One region of the Xenorhabdus budapestensis genome, then DNA from elsewhere that is predicted to be linked to it. Evidence: predicted binding sites of a transcription regulator. Region 1 holds the regulator's gene; each other region holds the start of a gene.
What was found. Region 1 encodes CRP, which controls carbon source genes, mostly activating them, when cyclic AMP is high. Its sites were predicted from a motif close to ATGTGANNNNNNTCACAT; they were not measured.

Region 1 (4,210 bases):
TTCCAAACACCCTGTCATCGCCATAACCGGCTCTAGCGGAGCCGGAACAACCACCACCAGTGTGGCATTTCGCAAGATTTTCCAACAACTCGGCATCACTGCCGCACTTATTGAAGGGGATAGTTTCCACCGTTATACCCGCCCTGAAATGGACGCAGAAATACGTAAAGCGAAAGAACAAGGCAGGCACATCAGTTATTTCGGGCCAGAAGCCAATGATTTCCATATGCTGGAGAAGACATTCTTTGAATATGGGGAAACAGGTACTGGCCGCTGGCGGAAATATCTGCATACTTATGATGAAGCGGTTCCCTATAACCAAGTACCGGGGACATTCACACCCTGGGAATCGCTGCCATCAAACACCGATATGCTGTTTTATGAAGGGTTACATGGTGGTGTTGTTACTCCGCAATACAATGTCGCCGAATTAGTTGATCTACTGATTGGTGTTGTTCCCATCGTCAACCTTGAATGGATACAAAAGCTCATTCGCGATACCAGTGAACGCGGGCATTCAAGGGAAGCGGTTATGGATTCCATGGTTCGTTCAATGGATGATTATATTCGCTATATTACGCCACAGTTTTCCCGCACTCACATCAACTTTCAACGCGTTCCTACTGTTGATACTTCCAACCCCTTCTCCGCCAAAGCCATTCCTTCTTTAGACGAAAGTTTTATCGTCATCCGCTTCCGTGGTCTGAGCCAAATCGATTTCCCGTATTTACTGGCCATGCTTCAGGGTTCGTTTATCTCCAGCATAAATACTATCGTCGTTCCGGGTGGAAAAATGGGACTGGCAATGGAGTTAATTATGGCTCCGTTAGTTCAACAATTATTGGAAGGCAAAAAAATTTCCTGAATTAAGCACAAGTTAATTATCAATAACACAGGTAACAAAAAATAATGTTACCTGTGACAAAACATCAACTATTCACCCATTTATAAATAAAAATGTAGTAAATGAGGTTCTGCAAACAGTTTTCTGGTAATTTGTTAACTGGTTTTATATGCTGAAGCGATACAGGAGAAGACAGAAACGCTTTCCTGTGTTACAAACAGAGTTACAAGCGAAACTGGCAGGTTTTATGGATCTGGCTGACTACACCGATATGTTAGCCTCCTTATAAGCCTATATAAAATTCTTACTTGTCAGTTTTTCAGCAAGTTAATATGTTAATCTATTGACTTTATAAAGCCAGCCTGATGAGAAACTGTCAGTTTCTCAGAACATAAAGGCAGAAATAACAACAGAGGATAAAGCGAATGGTTCTCGGCAAGCCACAAACAGACCCTACTCTTGAATGGTTTTTGTCACACTGCCATATTCACAAATATCCATCCAAGAGCACGCTTATTCATCAAGGCGAGAAAGCAGAAACGCTTTACTACATTGTTAAAGGTTCAGTTGCTGTTCTAATAAAAGATGAAGAAGGTAAAGAAATGATCCTTTCTTATTTAAATCAGGGGGATTTTATTGGTGAGCTTGGATTGTTTGAAGAAGGGCAAGAGCGTACTGCATGGGTGCGAGCTAAGAGCGCCTGTGAAGTAGCTGAAATTTCCTATAAGAAATTTCGCCAGTTAATTCAGGTTAATCCCGATATTCTGATGCGTTTATCCGCTCAAATGGCAAGCCGCTTACAAACAACATCGGAAAAAGTTGGAAACCTGGCATTCCTGGATGTGACAGGTCGCATTGCACAGACATTGCTCAATCTTGCCAAACAGCCTGATGCAATGACCCATCCTGATGGTATGCAAATCAAAATTACACGTCAGGAAATTGGGCAGATTGTCGGATGTTCCCGTGAAACAGTCGGCCGCATTCTGAAAATGCTGGAAGATCAAAACCTGATCTCTGCGCACGGCAAAACGATTGTCGTTTATGGAACCCGCTAGTTCCTGAAATTGCGCTTGAATTAGGCCAGTGCAGCCCATAGAGCACTGGCTTTTTGCTTTCCATCCTTCAGCTTTTCTCATCCCTTAAAAAAATGAAACCCGCTGGCGCATAAATTAGTGATATAAACTGCCCACAGCTGCTTCGTAAAAAATGGCCGTAAACAACCGCCAAAAAGAGGGATTAAATCGTTCTTCGTTAATACTTAAGAAAATTATTCAGCAGTTCATGCCCTTGTTCACTCAGGATGCTTTCCGGATGGAACTGCACGCCTTCCAAGGGGAGGGTTCGGTGGCGTATTCCCATTATCTCATCCACATTACCATCATGCTGGCTCCATGCCGTAACTTCAAAGGATGCAGGTAACGTTTCTGCGGCGATGACCAAAGAGTGGTAACGGGTAACAGTCAGCGGACGATTCAATCCCCTAAATACACCTTGTTGGTTATGGTGAATTAAACAGGTTTTTCCGTGCATTACCTCACGGGCTTTAACAACACTCGCGCCAAAAGCCTGACCAATCGCCTGATGTCCGAGACACACCCCCAGAATTGGCAATTTCCCGGCAAAGTGTGAAATGGCTTCCAGCGAGATCCCTGATTCATCTGGTGTACAAGGTCCCGGAGAGATCACTAAATGAGTCGGTGCCAATTTCTCGATATCTTCAAGCTGTAATTCATCATTACGCTTAACTAAAACATTCGTCCCCAACTCACAAAAATATTGATATAAATTGAATGTAAAAGAGTCGTAGTTATCTATTATTAATAACATAGGAGTTCATCCTACTGATTTTTATAGTTTTATATATTGCGTTGTCCTATTGGACATTATGCGTTCTGTATCACGGTAAAATTAGGTAAAGCAGCACCAACGGTAGCGGGACACTCATCATACCACATAGGCATTTTTAAAATAGGGGCAGGAGTTACCGCCAGATAGCGGCATATATTCATAGTGCGGTTTTTTTCGTGCGAAAACGATAGAGGAATGAGAGAGGGAGACGGCACTTTAAAAACTCTGAAACTTCAAAAAAGGTGTAATAATAGGCAAATACCGTCTCATTCTCTATCTTTCAGGCCAAAAAACGTGGTTTTCTCATCAAGGTTATTGGGAAACAACCTTTGCAGAAAGGATCACAATCGGTTTCACAGGAACATTTTGGTAAGGCCCAACATTTTCTGTTTTGACCTGAGAAATTTTGTCAACCACATCCATCCCTTTCACTACCTTACCAAAGACGGCATAGCCAAAATCACGCTGACCGTGGTCAAGAAAAGCATTATCAGTCACATTAATGAAAAACTGACTGGTTGCACTATCCTTATCTGCGGTGCGCGCCATCGCAATTGTTCCACGCAAGTTACGTAATCCATTATCGGCTTCATTTTTGATTGGAGCTTTGGTTACTTTCTGTTTCATATCTTTTGTAAAGCCCCCTCCCTGAATCATGAAACCGGGAATGACGCGATGGAAAATCGTATTGTTATAAAAACCCTCATTCACATACTCAACGAAATTCTTTGTGGTAATCGGTGCCTTATTGCTATCCAGTTCAAGCTCTATTTCACCTGCTGATGTCACCAGCTTCACGTGAGTTTCGGCAGCCAATGCTGGAGCAGACATTACACTGATAGCACATGCCGTCATAAGCGACACAAAAATATGTTTAAACATTGATGGTTCCTTTATTCTTGAGGTCAATAACAAAACCCATAAAACTCATTAAGTGTAATTCCCTATAGCGCTAAGTTGCAAAGATTTACCAACTTTTACGAGTAATTATGAGTTTTGCTGAAGAATATCTATCTAAGTAAATATTATATTCTCATATTCTGGGCAGAGTTTATTTTTGGAATAGCGTCTATCTTGGTATGCTTTCGTACATATTTAGGCAGGAAAAAATTGCAGAATATTCTTTGTCACGTTAGGCAAAAATAATTTCAATCAAAAAACCAAAATATGTCGAAATAGAAACACCACAATAAAGTTACACCTGTCCACAAGCCGTTGCTCTCGGTATAATCACTGCGCTGTTTTTTCGTATATTCCGCAGGGAGATAACCATTTTGACCATCAAAAGCTACAACTATCATACGACCCACTTTGTCACGAGTGCACCTGACATTCGCCACCTGCCTCAAGATGTAGGCATTGAGGTCGCGTTTGCCGGTCGGTCAAATGCCGGTAAATCCAGTGCGCTGAATGCACTGACCCAGCAAAAGAGCCTTGCCCGTACCAGTAAAACTCCCGGACGAACTCAGTTGATTAACTTGTTCGAGGTGGAAGAAGGCATACGCCTCGTTGACT
Region 2 (4,210 bases), 460 kb from region 1:
GCTCTACCAAACAGCAACAAGCTTTAGCTAAACTGCGCCAAACATCCATTTACCGTCACCAAGTCTCTAAATTAGAACTGAGTGAAAGCGTACTACAGTCACTGAAAAAAAAGGGATTAATTGATTTACATCCGGTACAACCGGAAACTGAAAATTGGCATAAACATTTTCGGATCATCGGTGAACGGCTAAAACTCAATACAGAGCAAGCCGCCGCAGTTGGAGCCGTTCGCGCAGAAGATCAGACTTTTTCTCCCTGGTTACTTGCCGGCATCACTGGCTCAGGCAAAACCGAAGTGTACCTGAGTGTCCTAGAAAACATTTTGACACAGGGAAAACAAGCGCTGATCTTAGTCCCCGAGATTGGTCTTACTCCCCAAACTATCCGCAGGTTCAGAGAGCGTTTCAACGCACCTGTTGATGTTCTGCATTCAGCCTTAAATGACAGTGAACGGTTATCGGTATGGTTAAGGGCAAAACAAAGGGAAAACGCCATTGTCATCGGTACACGTTCGGCGCTGTTCACTCCTTTCGCTCACTTAGGTGTCATCATCATTGATGAAGAACATGATAATTCTTATAAGCAACAAGATGGCTGGCGCTATCACGCTCGTGATCTGGCAGTCTTCCGCGCCAAAAAAGAGGGAATTCCTATCATTCTGGGAACAGCAACACCGGCACTGGAAACACTATTCAATGTAAGACATGGAAAATACAGACAACTTACTTTGACGAAACGGGCCGGTCATGCCCTGCCAGCAATCCAACACCTGTTGGATATGAAAGGATTACCGCTGACCGTCGGTTTATCTCAGCCTCTCATTAACCGCATTGGCGAACATTTGAAAGCAGATAATCAGGTCATCCTATTTCTGAACCGCCGTGGTTATTCTCCTGCCCTGCTTTGCCATGAATGTGGCTGGATAGCAGAATGCCAGCGTTGTGATCACTACTATACCCTGCATCAGAATCATCGCTATCTGCGCTGCCATCACTGTGATAGCCAGCGACCCATTCCTCGTCAATGCCCCCAATGCGGAACGACACATCTGATCCCTGTGGGGCTGGGTACTGAGCAACTTGAAGATGGTATCACTCAACTGTTTCCCAACATTCCGGTTACCCGTATCGACAGAGACACCACCAGCCGCAAAGGAGCAATGGAACAGCAACTCGCCGATATTCATCAGGGTGGTGCCCGTATTTTGATCGGCACTCAAATGTTGGCAAAAGGCCACCATTTTCCTGATGTCACACTAGTCGCTTTATTGGATGTTGATGGTGCCCTGTTTTCTGCCGATTTCCGTGCGGCTGAACGGTTCGCGCAATTGTATACTCAAGTCTCCGGTCGGGCAGGACGGGCCGGCAAACGTGGAGAGGTTGTACTTCAGACCCACCATCCAGAACATCCACTTTTACAGGTGTTGCTGGAGAAAGGCTATGACGCATTTGCTCAGCAGGCAATGGAAGAGCGCCAGCAAGTACTTCTACCCCCTTTTGTCAGCCATATCATGCTACGGTCGGAAGATCACGATAATCAGCAGGCTCCTGCTTTTTTACAACAAATGCGCCAACTGTTTGAACATCATCCACGACATGATGAACACGTATGGATTATGGGTCCGGTTCCTGCATTACAGGCCAAACGGGGTGGCCGATATCGCTGGCAACTACTGGTGCAACACCCTTCGCGCATTTTTCTACAGAAAATGATGACAGAGCTCTATCCACACATCACCGCATTGCCACAAGCACGTAAAGTAAAATGGAATATTGATGTTGACCCCACAGAAGGTTGATAAAAAAACAGACAATTGTTTATTGCAGTAAAAACTCCAAATTGAGCAGAAGTCTATGAAAAAACAGTGACAATTATTTCCTTAATTTGCGAAGTAGCTCTAATAAATGATGCATGTCACATTTTTTATGTAAACAAAGTAACGGGTTGAACTATTAATCGGTTTAAAATGGATTTATTAATATGACTGTAGAAAACGAGCCGCCAGTGTATCCCCACAGGAATGACTGGCGTTTTTTTACTTTCGTTTTTTTTACTTTCATTTCGGATAGCAATCGTTTCGCTACCTGTAGAACATGAGGAGTGAACTATGGAAAAAAAGAATTGCGCATTAGCGACAATGAAAGATGTCGCCAAAGTAGCGGGTGTTTCTACCGCAACTGTATCAAGAACACTTATGAATCCTGATAAAGTTTCTTCGCACACCCGTCAGAAAGTCGAAAATGCCGTACTGGAAGTGGGTTACTATCCGCATAATCTCGCCAAAAATTTGAGGCGAAATGAGTCCAGAGCCATCCTGGTTATCGTTCCCAATATCAGCGATCCTTTCTTCAATGAAAGTATCCGCGGCATTGAAGAAACTGCGGCAAAACATGGTTATCTGGTTCTGATTGGTGACTGTAAACATCAACAACAGCAAGAACATGCTTTTATCAATCTGCTGATTACCAAACGTATTGACGGCATGATATTACTTGGCTCAAATGTTCCTTTCGATGTCTCTAAAGAAGAGCAGAAAAATATGCCTCCCATGGTGATGGCTAATGAATTTGCACCTGAACTAGGGCTTCCTACTGTCCATATCGATAATCTGACCTCCGCTTTCAATGCCACCCATCACCTGCAAAAAATCGGGCACAAACGCATTGCCTGTATTACTGGGCCAGACACAATGCCACTGTGCCAATATCGGCTTCAGGGTTATATTCAGGCATTACGTCGTACCAGCATCCCTATCCGTGATGAATATATAGTTAAAGGTGACTTCACCCATGAAAGTGGCGCTGAATCAGCAGAAATCCTGCTTACCCTGCCGGAACCTCCCAGCGCTATTTTCTGCCATAGTGATGTCATAGCAATTGGTGCAATGTGGCAAGCTAAAAAAATGGGATTAAAATTACCAGAAGACCTGTCCATTGTTGGTTTTGATAATATCAACATGGCTCAATACAGCGCACCACCTCTGACAACTGTGGCACAGCCATGTTATGAAATTGGGCATAACTCAATGCTTTTGTTGCTGGAACAGCTACAGGGCCGTATGGTTTCGAAAGGTTCACGATTATTAGATGCAGAATTGCTTATTCGTGAGAGTACTTGTTCGCCTAAAAGCTAGGCAAATAACCACATGTTCAGTAACATTAGGTATCTACTCCTTAATTTTTTTAAATAACTCAGCGAATTAAACACAGTGGCACAACGAGATTATGTGAGTCGCGGGCATTCCAATCCCCGTCGGAAAGGTACTGGTAAGAAAAAAAATCAGGCTCAAGGGCTACCTAAAACGACATTAGCTATTGCCGTCGCTTTGGTGGTCACATTCATTGGTGGACTTTATTTCATCGTACATACTAAAAACGAAAGTGTACAAAGTACACCACCAATCACTCACCAGCCTAAAGGCCATGGTCTGCCGCCAAAACCAGAAGAACGCTGGAGTTATATCAAGGAGCTGGAAAACCGACCTGTTGGACTGCCATCAATGCAGGAACCCTCTTCAACACCCAACCAACAGAACAACAGGCAAACGGAATTGACGCCAGAACAGCGCCAGTTACTTGAGCAAATGCAAGCAGATATGCGCCAGCCTCCAACACAATTGGCTGAAGTACCATATAACAGTGAGCCAGTTCCTCGCTCACGTGTCCTTGTGAGTCCACCGGCACAAAAACCATCGTCAGAATATACACCACAGCAAAATTCTGTGCTTCAACAGGAAAATAAGCCATCGGTGCAATTTCAATCACCTCAGGCTCAAACACCTCAATCTCAAACATCCAATGAGACTAGTAAACCAAAGACAAAGCTAAATGAACCCAGATTAATGTTACAATGTGGCTCATTCCGCACTATAGAGCAGGCAGAGTCCATCCGTGCCAGCCTCGCGTTGGTCGGTATTGAGAGTAAGATTACAACAAAAGACAATTGGAATCGGGTTGTACTGGGGCCGTATAAGAGCAAAGATAGTGCGGAAAAAATGCGCAATCGCGTTGCCAATACAGGGATCTCCAACTGTATTCTCCGGCCTGCTGGGGGTTGAAAAATCAAAAAATTCCCCCCATCTTGATCTCTAATAACGAACATACGGTGCTTTTGATAAATAATCGTGGCCTTGTCAGCCAAAGTACCGTGTGTGCCATCTTCTATTTTGTAACCAGGGGCTAACTCGTGACTACAATCGTAAGTGTTCGC
Region 3 (4,210 bases), 1.8 Mb from region 1:
ACTTTTGAAGCAGCACTGACCAAACTACACTACTTGTTGAGTCAGCACTACGAAGCCGAAGAAATCCGCTCGCTAATGCAGCAGAATCTACGCGGAGAATTGAGCTACTCCGACAAATAAAAAATAAATCGAGGAATATAATGAAAACCGCATTATTACTTATCGATCTACAAAATGACTTCTGCACAAGTGGTACTCTGGCGGTCAAGGAAAGCGAAGAAGTTATCGAAATGGCAAATAAAGCTATTGAATTGTGTCAGCAACACAACATCACCATTATCGCAACGCAGGATTGGCATCCATCCGATCACATGAGTTTTGCCGTCAATTCTGGTCAGCTTGTCGGTGAGTTGGGGGAACTAAATGGTATCCCTCAGATATGGTGGCCTGTGCATTGTGTACAGGGACAATTGGGTGCAGACTTCCATCCAGCGCTGAATCAGTCTGCTATCCAGAAAATTTTTCGTAAAGGCGAAAATTCGCAAATAGATAGCTATAGCGCATTCTTTGATAACGATCATAAAAATGCTACCAGACTACATGGTTGGCTATCAGAGCAACATATCAATCGCCTGTTGATTCTGGGAATTGCCACTGATTACTGCGTAAAATTTACGGTCTTAGATGCTTTAGCACATGGGTATGAAACTTACGTGATCGTTGAGGGTTGCCGTGGAGTCAATATTCAAGCGGATGACAGCCAACGAGCCATTGAAGAAATGACAGCCAAAGGTGCCAAGTTAACTTCATTGAATGAAATAACAACGCTTTTTTAAGTTATTTCGTATGAAAAAGAAAAAATTATCTTAACCTATAGGTTGCTATAAATTTTTCTGAATATACCTGAAATCAACCTCGTCTTTTTATTGCAGACTCATTAAAAAGAGCGAGGTTATTATTTTAGCTTTTTGGCTCATTCTTCTTCTGACTGAGGTTTTAACTTAGCAACCATTTCTGATTGGAATATAGCCTTCAGTTCTTGCTTGCTTTTTATCGTAATTTGGCCATCCGTGCCAATCGTCATATGTTCAGGATCATGATTATGCCTGGCTTGCCAAAGCATCACCATTTGCAAACTATGTTCTTTCTGCTCTGGTGTTAATGGAACGCCATCTTGCCATTTGCCCAATTCAACAGCCTGAACTAATCGTTGATAAATCTCAGGTGTCATGGCAGAGAGTAAATCATCCAACTTCATCGACATTTCCTTACGGCTACATATTTTAGCTGAATCGATTCTAATTTAGTTACCAATTCATTTTGCTTATATTTATTTAAAAACACTTGCATTTGTTAAAAAACACCCGGAGTCATGATATTAACCTGCTGTTTCTTCTCCTGTTTCCTTATCAATAAACCATAAGGCAACCGAATTAATACAAAAGCGCTCTCCGGTAGGTTTAGGGCCATCAGGGAAAACATGCCCTAAATGTGCCTGACAATGACTGCAACGCACTTCTATTCGATGCATATTATGGGAGTAATCATCAATATATTTGATGGATTTATCATTGATTGGCTGGTAAAAACTTGGCCATCCACATCCAGAATCAAACTTAGTATCAGAAAAAAATAATGGCTGATGACAACACAAACAATGATAAATGCCACTTTTTTTGTTGTGCAACAGTTTTCCTGAAAATGGCGGCTCAGTACCTGCTTCCTGCGTGACATAACGCTGCATTTCACTAAGCTGCTCCAGAGAAACGGAGATATTTTTAGCCATGGAAACCACCTTTTGAGGCCAATATTTTCAATTAAAAAACACCGAAAACAACAAAAAGCAAATATTAGAATGTTAAAAGGCATTCTAACGCATTCAACATAATGATTTACTTTACTAATTGTGATAAGTCTCACATATCTAACCAATGATAACTTTAAATATCTCTTTATACCCCGATAATGATGGGCGTAGAGCTTGTTACGGTTGAATAGCGAGCATTCAGATAGTGGTTTCTAAATTGATCTTTTTCAATTGTTGACACGATTCCGCTTGACGACTGACAAGATTTTGGTAACTTTAGAAATAACTTTTAATTCACTAAAAAATAGCTGGTGGAATACTATGACTATCAAAGTAGGTATTAACGGTTTTGGTCGTATTGGCCGTATTGTTTTCCGTGCTGCACAAGAGCGTTCTGACATTGAAATCGTTGCAATCAATGACCTGTTAGATGCAGATTACATGGCTTACATGCTGAAATATGATTCAACCCACGGCCGCTTCAACGGCACTGTTGAAGTTAAAGACGGTCATCTGGTTGTTAACGGCAAAACCATCCGCGTTACATCTGAAAGAGATCCAGCTAACCTGAAGTGGGACGAAGTAGGTGTTGATGTTGTTGCTGAAGCAACCGGCATTTTCCTGACTGACGAAACTGCACGTAAGCACATCACTGCTGGCGCGAAAAAAGTTGTTCTGACTGGCCCATCTAAAGACAGCACTCCAATGTTTGTTATGGGTGTCAATCACAATGCCTATGCAGGCCAGGACATCGTTTCCAACGCATCCTGCACAACCAACTGCCTTGCCCCGCTAGCTAAAGTTATCAATGATAAATTTGGTATCGTTGAAGGTTTGATGACAACTGTTCACGCAACAACTGCGACTCAGAAAACGGTTGATGGCCCTTCTGCAAAAGACTGGCGTGGTGGCCGTGGTGCGGCACAAAACATCATTCCATCATCTACCGGTGCTGCAAAAGCAGTAGGTAAAGTTATTCCAGAACTGAACGGCAAACTAACCGGTATGTCTTTCCGTGTACCTACTCCTAACGTTTCTGTTGTTGACCTGACTGCACGTCTGGAAAAACCAGCGACTTATAAAGAAATCTGTGAAGCAATCAAAGAAGCGGCTGAAGGCGAACTGAAAGGCATTCTGGGCTATACTGAAGATGATGTTGTTTCTACCGATTTCAATGGCGAAAAACTGACCTCTGTGTTCGATGCAAAAGCGGGTATCGCTCTGAACGACAACTTCGTAAAACTGGTTTCTTGGTATGACAACGAAACTGGTTACTCTAACAAAGTTCTGGATCTGATTGCTCATATCTCTAACTAATTGAACTTTCAACGGTTGTTTAATAAGCCACCTTTACAGGTGGCTTTATTTCCCCTCTCTTCCGCAATAAGCTATCCTTGCCTTCACCAATTATCCAATTCAGGTTTATATAAGGTCATGTAGATGCTTGATAAAATTTTCTCATTACCGATTGTAAAACAAATATCTCCTTATATCAGTCAAAGGAATATTGATGAATTCCCGCTGATTGTGATTTCTCATCCCAAAATCCGGGGTGCAATCAGTATCCAGGGCGCTCATCTTATGGCATGGCAACCCTGCGGTGAAAAACCTGTATTATGGTTAAGCAATAATACAAAACTCCGCGAGGGTACAGCCATTCGTGGTGGTATCCCCATCTGTTGGCCTTGGTTTGGCTCTCTGGGCACACCAAGTCATGGTTTTGCCCGGATATTACCGTGGGAATTCAAAGCTCATCATGAAAATGAGAATGGTGTGATTTTGATGTTCACACTACAAGATAGCGCATACACAAAACAATTGTGGTCACATGAATTCACACTTATTGCCCGTTTTAAATTGGGGAAGACTTGCGAAATAGAGCTGGAATCTCACGGAGATTATCAAGTCACTTGTGCCCTACACTCTTACTTCAATATCAGTAACATCAATCAAATCCGGGTCAGCGGGTTAGGTAATCACTTTATTGATACTGTTACAAACAGAGAGCAATACACTAATGAAGACTTGCGCTTCCAAGGAAGAACGGATCGCATTTATACAGAGCCAGAGAATTTCAGTCTGATTAGGGATGAGTTATGGAAACGTACCATTGAAATTCACCATTATCACCATAGTGATGTAGTCTGCTGGAATCCCGGTGCTGAGCTAGCGAGTAGCATGCAAGATATCAGTAAGGAAGGCTATAAGAACATTGCCTGCGTTGAAACTGCACGTATCAACACCCCTCAACCTTCTAAAAATGGTTCTCCAGGCAGACTTGCTACCGTTATTCGTTGCCGCCAAAATAAAAGTTGAGTCTGGTAATGTGTGGGTTCTGAACAGGCATTTATTCCGTACAGAACTTCGCACAAAACTCTGCACGAACAAATGCCTGTCTAAAAACTGATGCTACTCTACAACGACCGGGACACGTCTGGCCAAAGCACATAGCAGTTCATAACC
Region 4 (4,210 bases), 810 kb from region 1:
GTTGATATTATTCCGACCCATTTTGTTGCTACTCAGGCTGCCGCAGAATCAGGATGGGGAACATCAGAACTTGCGCAGAAAAACAATAACCTGTTTGGAATGCGTTGTCGCTCATGCGGCAAGGCTAAAGGGAAAATTAAAGGTTATTCAGTTTATGATTCGATTGAAGACTCTGTCGTCGCCTATATGAAAAATATGAATACGCATCGTGCTTATGAGTCACTGCGTACTTCACGTGTAAGGCAGAGAATAGCACAAGTGCCACTTAATACCAGCAAACTGATCGATCATCTTAAAGGTTATTCCGAATTAGGTGCTGGCTATAATCGTTATTTACATAAGGTATTTAATGGCAATAAGGAATTGATTTCACAAGTACAGGAATACGGGAAGTGATTGCCAATAAATATGAGTAATATGGTCACTTTTCAATAATCCACACTGTATTAATTACAATGTGGATTATTTTTTATAATGATAGTCTAAAAACCGTTAGAACATCATAACATCGCGAAATAGATCATGCCGACAATTGCTCCTGTTGTACCTAAAATAGTTTCCATGATTGTCCATGTTTTTAAGGTTTGTCCTTCTGTTGCCCCAGTAAATTTACCGAACAACCAGAAACCAGAATCATTGACATGGCTGAAGATCAATGAGCCACCAGCGATACATACAGAGAGTGCTGCCATTTGTGCACCGGAATAGCCGAGTTCACCGATAACAGGCAGTATCAGGCCGACAGTGGTCAGGCAGGCAACAGTGGCTGAGCCTTGTATTACACGTACAGCACCTGCCAGAATAAAACATGCCAATGCGATTGGCAGGCCGATACCAATCAATGCGTTACCCAACGCAGGCCCTACACCGGAATCAATCAACACTTGCTTGAAGACACCACCCGCACCTGTGACCAGTAAGATAATTCCCGCTGGTTGGATTGCCGCAGAGCAGACATCCATTACTTTTTCTTTGCTCATGCCGCGACGAATTGCCAAGCCATAAATCGCCACCAGACAGGCAATTAAAATCGCGGTGAAAGGATGACCGATAAATTCCAGCCACTGATACAGTACAGATTGTTTATCAACAAAACGGGCACCAATGGTTTTCAATCCAACTAATACTAATGGAAATAGCACCAGTGCCAGACTGAACGCAAAAGAAGGCATTTGGTTCTTACTAATGCTTGGTGTGCTCAAATCTTTGGGTAAATCCAGAGTGACATATTTGCTGATGAAATTGCCATATATTGGGCCTGCCAGTAACATACCGGGGATTGCTGCACTCAGGCCAATCAGGATCATCCAGCCAAAATCTGCTCCCATTTGAGAAGCCAGCATCATTGGAGTTGGCCCCGGAACCAGAAACGCAGCCGCCGCTGCCACACCGGCAAACAGTGGAACTGCCAGTTTTACCACATTACCGCTAGTTCGACGTGTAACAGCAAAAACCACGCCGATCAACAGTACAACCGCTACATCAAAAAACAGTGGTAATGCACAGATAAGGCCGGCAATACCTAGCGCATAATGAGCCCTGTTTTCACCAAAGCTACCCAGTAATTTCACGGCTATTTGATCAAGTGCGCCTGTTTCATGCAGGATTTTGCCAAACATGGCCCCTAGTGCGACTACAATAGCAAGGAAGCCCAATGTGCCTGACATACCGTTTTGCATAGTTTGAGCGATTTTTTCTAATGGCATCCCGGAAAAAATACCAGCTCCCATTGAAACCAACATTAAGGCGATAAAGGCGTGTATTCGGGCTTTCATCACCAAAAACAGCAACAGAAGAACAGAGCCGACAGCTGTCAGCACCAGCGTTAATGTACTCATTAATGCTCCTCAGTAATATGGTGGATTATTTTAATTGTGTTTTTAATTACTTCATCAAGAGCTGGTTTGATATCAATAAAATGGACATCTTTCTCATCACTCGTCGGTTCTTCTAATGCCTCAAATTGGGAAATCAGCATTTGTGGTCTGAAAAAATGTCCTTTACGTGCTTTCAGGCGGCTCTCAATTAATTCAAAATCCCCCTGCATATACAGGAATGACAAGTTTTTGTTACCGTTACGCAGAATATCCCGGTAGCGTTTTTTCAGGGCTGAACACACCAGCAAAGAGATGTTACTGGTACGTTGCATGGCAAAAATGGCATCATTAAGCGCTTCTAGCCACGGTTGACGATCATCGTCATTCAAGGCATGGCCTTCTGCCATTTTCTTAATATTGGCGCGGGGATGAAGGAAATCTCCATCTAAAAATGCGGTATCCAGTTTATGGGCAACACCATTGGCAACGGCAGATTTGCCGCTGCCGGATACCCCCATCAATATAAAAACATGGCTTGGCTGCCGGGTATCGCTCATATCAAACTCCTTTGTGCAGATTTTGTCACTTGGTCGTCCTTGTGATCGAACTGCAATATTTTCTTTGTGAAATATTATCCGTTTAATGTTACCGGTAACTATCTATTAGCAACATTATCAGCAGCAAAGGAAAGTGAGCAATCAATCAAGATTGGTAAGAAAGGAAAATGTGAAGCCTATCGCAATTGAAGATGGGGAAATATCATTTTAAGCTACAAAAATTAAACACTTTCACCTAATGAAAGCGTAAATCCAACGTCAATAAGGGTTTGTTCTAGTTTTTCGCCCTTCAGGCGTGCAAGCAATGCTTCTGCTGCCTTGTGTCCCATTTGGTCACGGGGAGTCAGTACGCTGGCAAGCTTGGGGGTCATTACCTGACCGACATCATGTCCATGGAAACCGGCTACAGCAATGTCTCCTGGTACTTTGATCCCCTGACGCTGACATTCAAATATTGCTCCAATCGCGATATCGTCATTGGTACAAAACAGGCCGTCAACATCTGGATATTTCTGGTAAGTTTCCTGTAAGAGTCGGGCACCCAATGAATAAGATGAACTGGCCGGCGTCATTACTTTTCTTGGTTGTAATCCCGCACTGCACATTGCCACTTCATATCCTTCCAAACGGATCAACGTTCTTTCATCCTGTCGTGCACCGAGATAGACAATATTCTGGCAACCACGTCTGAGCATGGATTCTGTCATCTGACGTGCTGCTTCAAAATTATCGATACCGACGGCGACATCAAGGCAGGGCGATACACTGTCCATCAGTTCTACAACAGGGATACCAGTGGTTTCCAATACTTTCAGGGTTTTGGGAGTATGTGTTCGTTCGGCCAGGATCAGGCCATCAATATTATAGGAAAGCAGGGAGAGCAGACGCTCTTCTTCTTTCTGTGCTGAATAGCCATAATGCGCGAGCATAGTCTGATAGCCATGACGGTCTGTCACATGTTCAATACCGCGGATAACTTCGGCAAATACCTGATTGGTTAATGAAGGAAGTAACACTCCGATTGTCCGGCTGGTGGAATTGGAGAGAATATCCGGCACGCGATTAGGAATGTAGCCCAGTTGATCCACAGCCGCAGCAATCCGCTCCCCTAACGCTTCGGAAACCTGACTTGGATTACGTAAGAAACGGCTGACCGTCATTTTTGTGACTCCAACGAGGTCTGCAACATCTTGTAAAACGGCGCGTTTTTTCTTCATTTTCAATGCGGTGCAATCAATATTGGGAGGAGCAAGCTAATTAAGTGTGGTTTTAACACATTTAGACACCCTAATAATACGGTTTTTAGCAAAAAATTCTGGCTGACTCACATTCCATAGAGACTGCATTTATTCGTCAACTGCCATAAAATTTTTTTCTGATATAGATATCAGGAATAGTTATTTACTCAGATCCAGTCAATTTATCGAGAACATATAGAAATTATTAGAATAAAAAAATCAATCTGAAATTATTTATACAAAAGTCACTCATTAAAATATTTTCTATAACTTATTAATTTCAAGCACTTTTGGATAATCGTGCACAAGGTGGCTCATGCTAGTCTGCCGAGTCTTTCATTTTACTTTGAGTGTATTATGACCTTAACTAACTTTAGCAAATTGTTAGCCGCTACATTCTGTCTCGTAACTTCATACAGTTATGCAGAAAATGAGCGCCCACTTTTTTCATTGACGATGACTGAATCTGGTGTATCGCAAACGAATAGCGATGGTAGTTTGTCCCGCTCTGCAAAATCAGAATCTCGTGTTCTGCCGATTTGGGGGGATGAAGCTCGAGCCAAAGGCTATGATCTTCCTGAGCCATTTGGTGTCGGTT

Region 2: a site for CRP is predicted at 1,904-1,921, ahead of cytR (DNA-binding transcriptional regulator CytR). Genes of this name have one in related genera too.
Region 3: a site for CRP is predicted at 1,845-1,862, ahead of msrB (peptide-methionine (R)-S-oxide reductase MsrB). Genes of this name have one in related genera too.
Region 4: a site for CRP is predicted at 2,542-2,559, ahead of gntK (gluconokinase). Genes of this name have one in related genera too.

The regions. Positions count from the first base shown of each region.
Region 1 is NZ_CP072455.1:332,618-336,827, reverse strand. Features, by position in the region: gene HGO23_RS01370 (phosphoribulokinase) at 1-865, shown strand, start outside; gene crp (cAMP-activated global transcriptional regulator CRP) at 1,270-1,902, shown strand; gene HGO23_RS01360 (aminodeoxychorismate synthase component II) at 2,099-2,674, opposite strand; gene ppiA (peptidylprolyl isomerase A) at 3,008-3,577, opposite strand; gene yihA (ribosome biogenesis GTP-binding protein YihA/YsxC) at 3,970-4,210, shown strand, end outside.
Region 2 is NZ_CP072455.1:4,234,118-4,238,327, forward strand. Features, by position in the region: gene priA (primosomal protein N') at 1-1,799, shown strand, start outside; gene cytR (DNA-binding transcriptional regulator CytR) at 2,109-3,134, shown strand; gene ftsN (cell division protein FtsN) at 3,210-4,058, shown strand; gene hslV (ATP-dependent protease subunit HslV) at 4,187-4,210, shown strand, end outside.
Region 3 is NZ_CP072455.1:2,109,402-2,113,611, reverse strand. Features, by position in the region: gene ansA (asparaginase) at 1-120, shown strand, start outside; gene pncA (bifunctional nicotinamidase/pyrazinamidase) at 141-776, shown strand; gene HGO23_RS09495 (YeaC family protein) at 914-1,198, opposite strand; gene msrB (peptide-methionine (R)-S-oxide reductase MsrB) at 1,319-1,726, opposite strand; gene gapA (glyceraldehyde-3-phosphate dehydrogenase) at 2,069-3,064, shown strand; gene HGO23_RS09480 (D-hexose-6-phosphate mutarotase) at 3,188-4,063, shown strand; gene alr (alanine racemase) at 4,157-4,210, opposite strand, start outside.
Region 4 is NZ_CP072455.1:3,893,841-3,898,050, reverse strand. Features, by position in the region: gene HGO23_RS17145 (protein bax) at 1-396, shown strand, start outside; gene gntU (gluconate transporter) at 501-1,838, opposite strand; gene gntK (gluconokinase) at 1,838-2,374, opposite strand; gene gntR (gluconate operon transcriptional repressor GntR) at 2,596-3,591, opposite strand; gene HGO23_RS17125 (hypothetical protein) at 3,970-4,210, shown strand, end outside.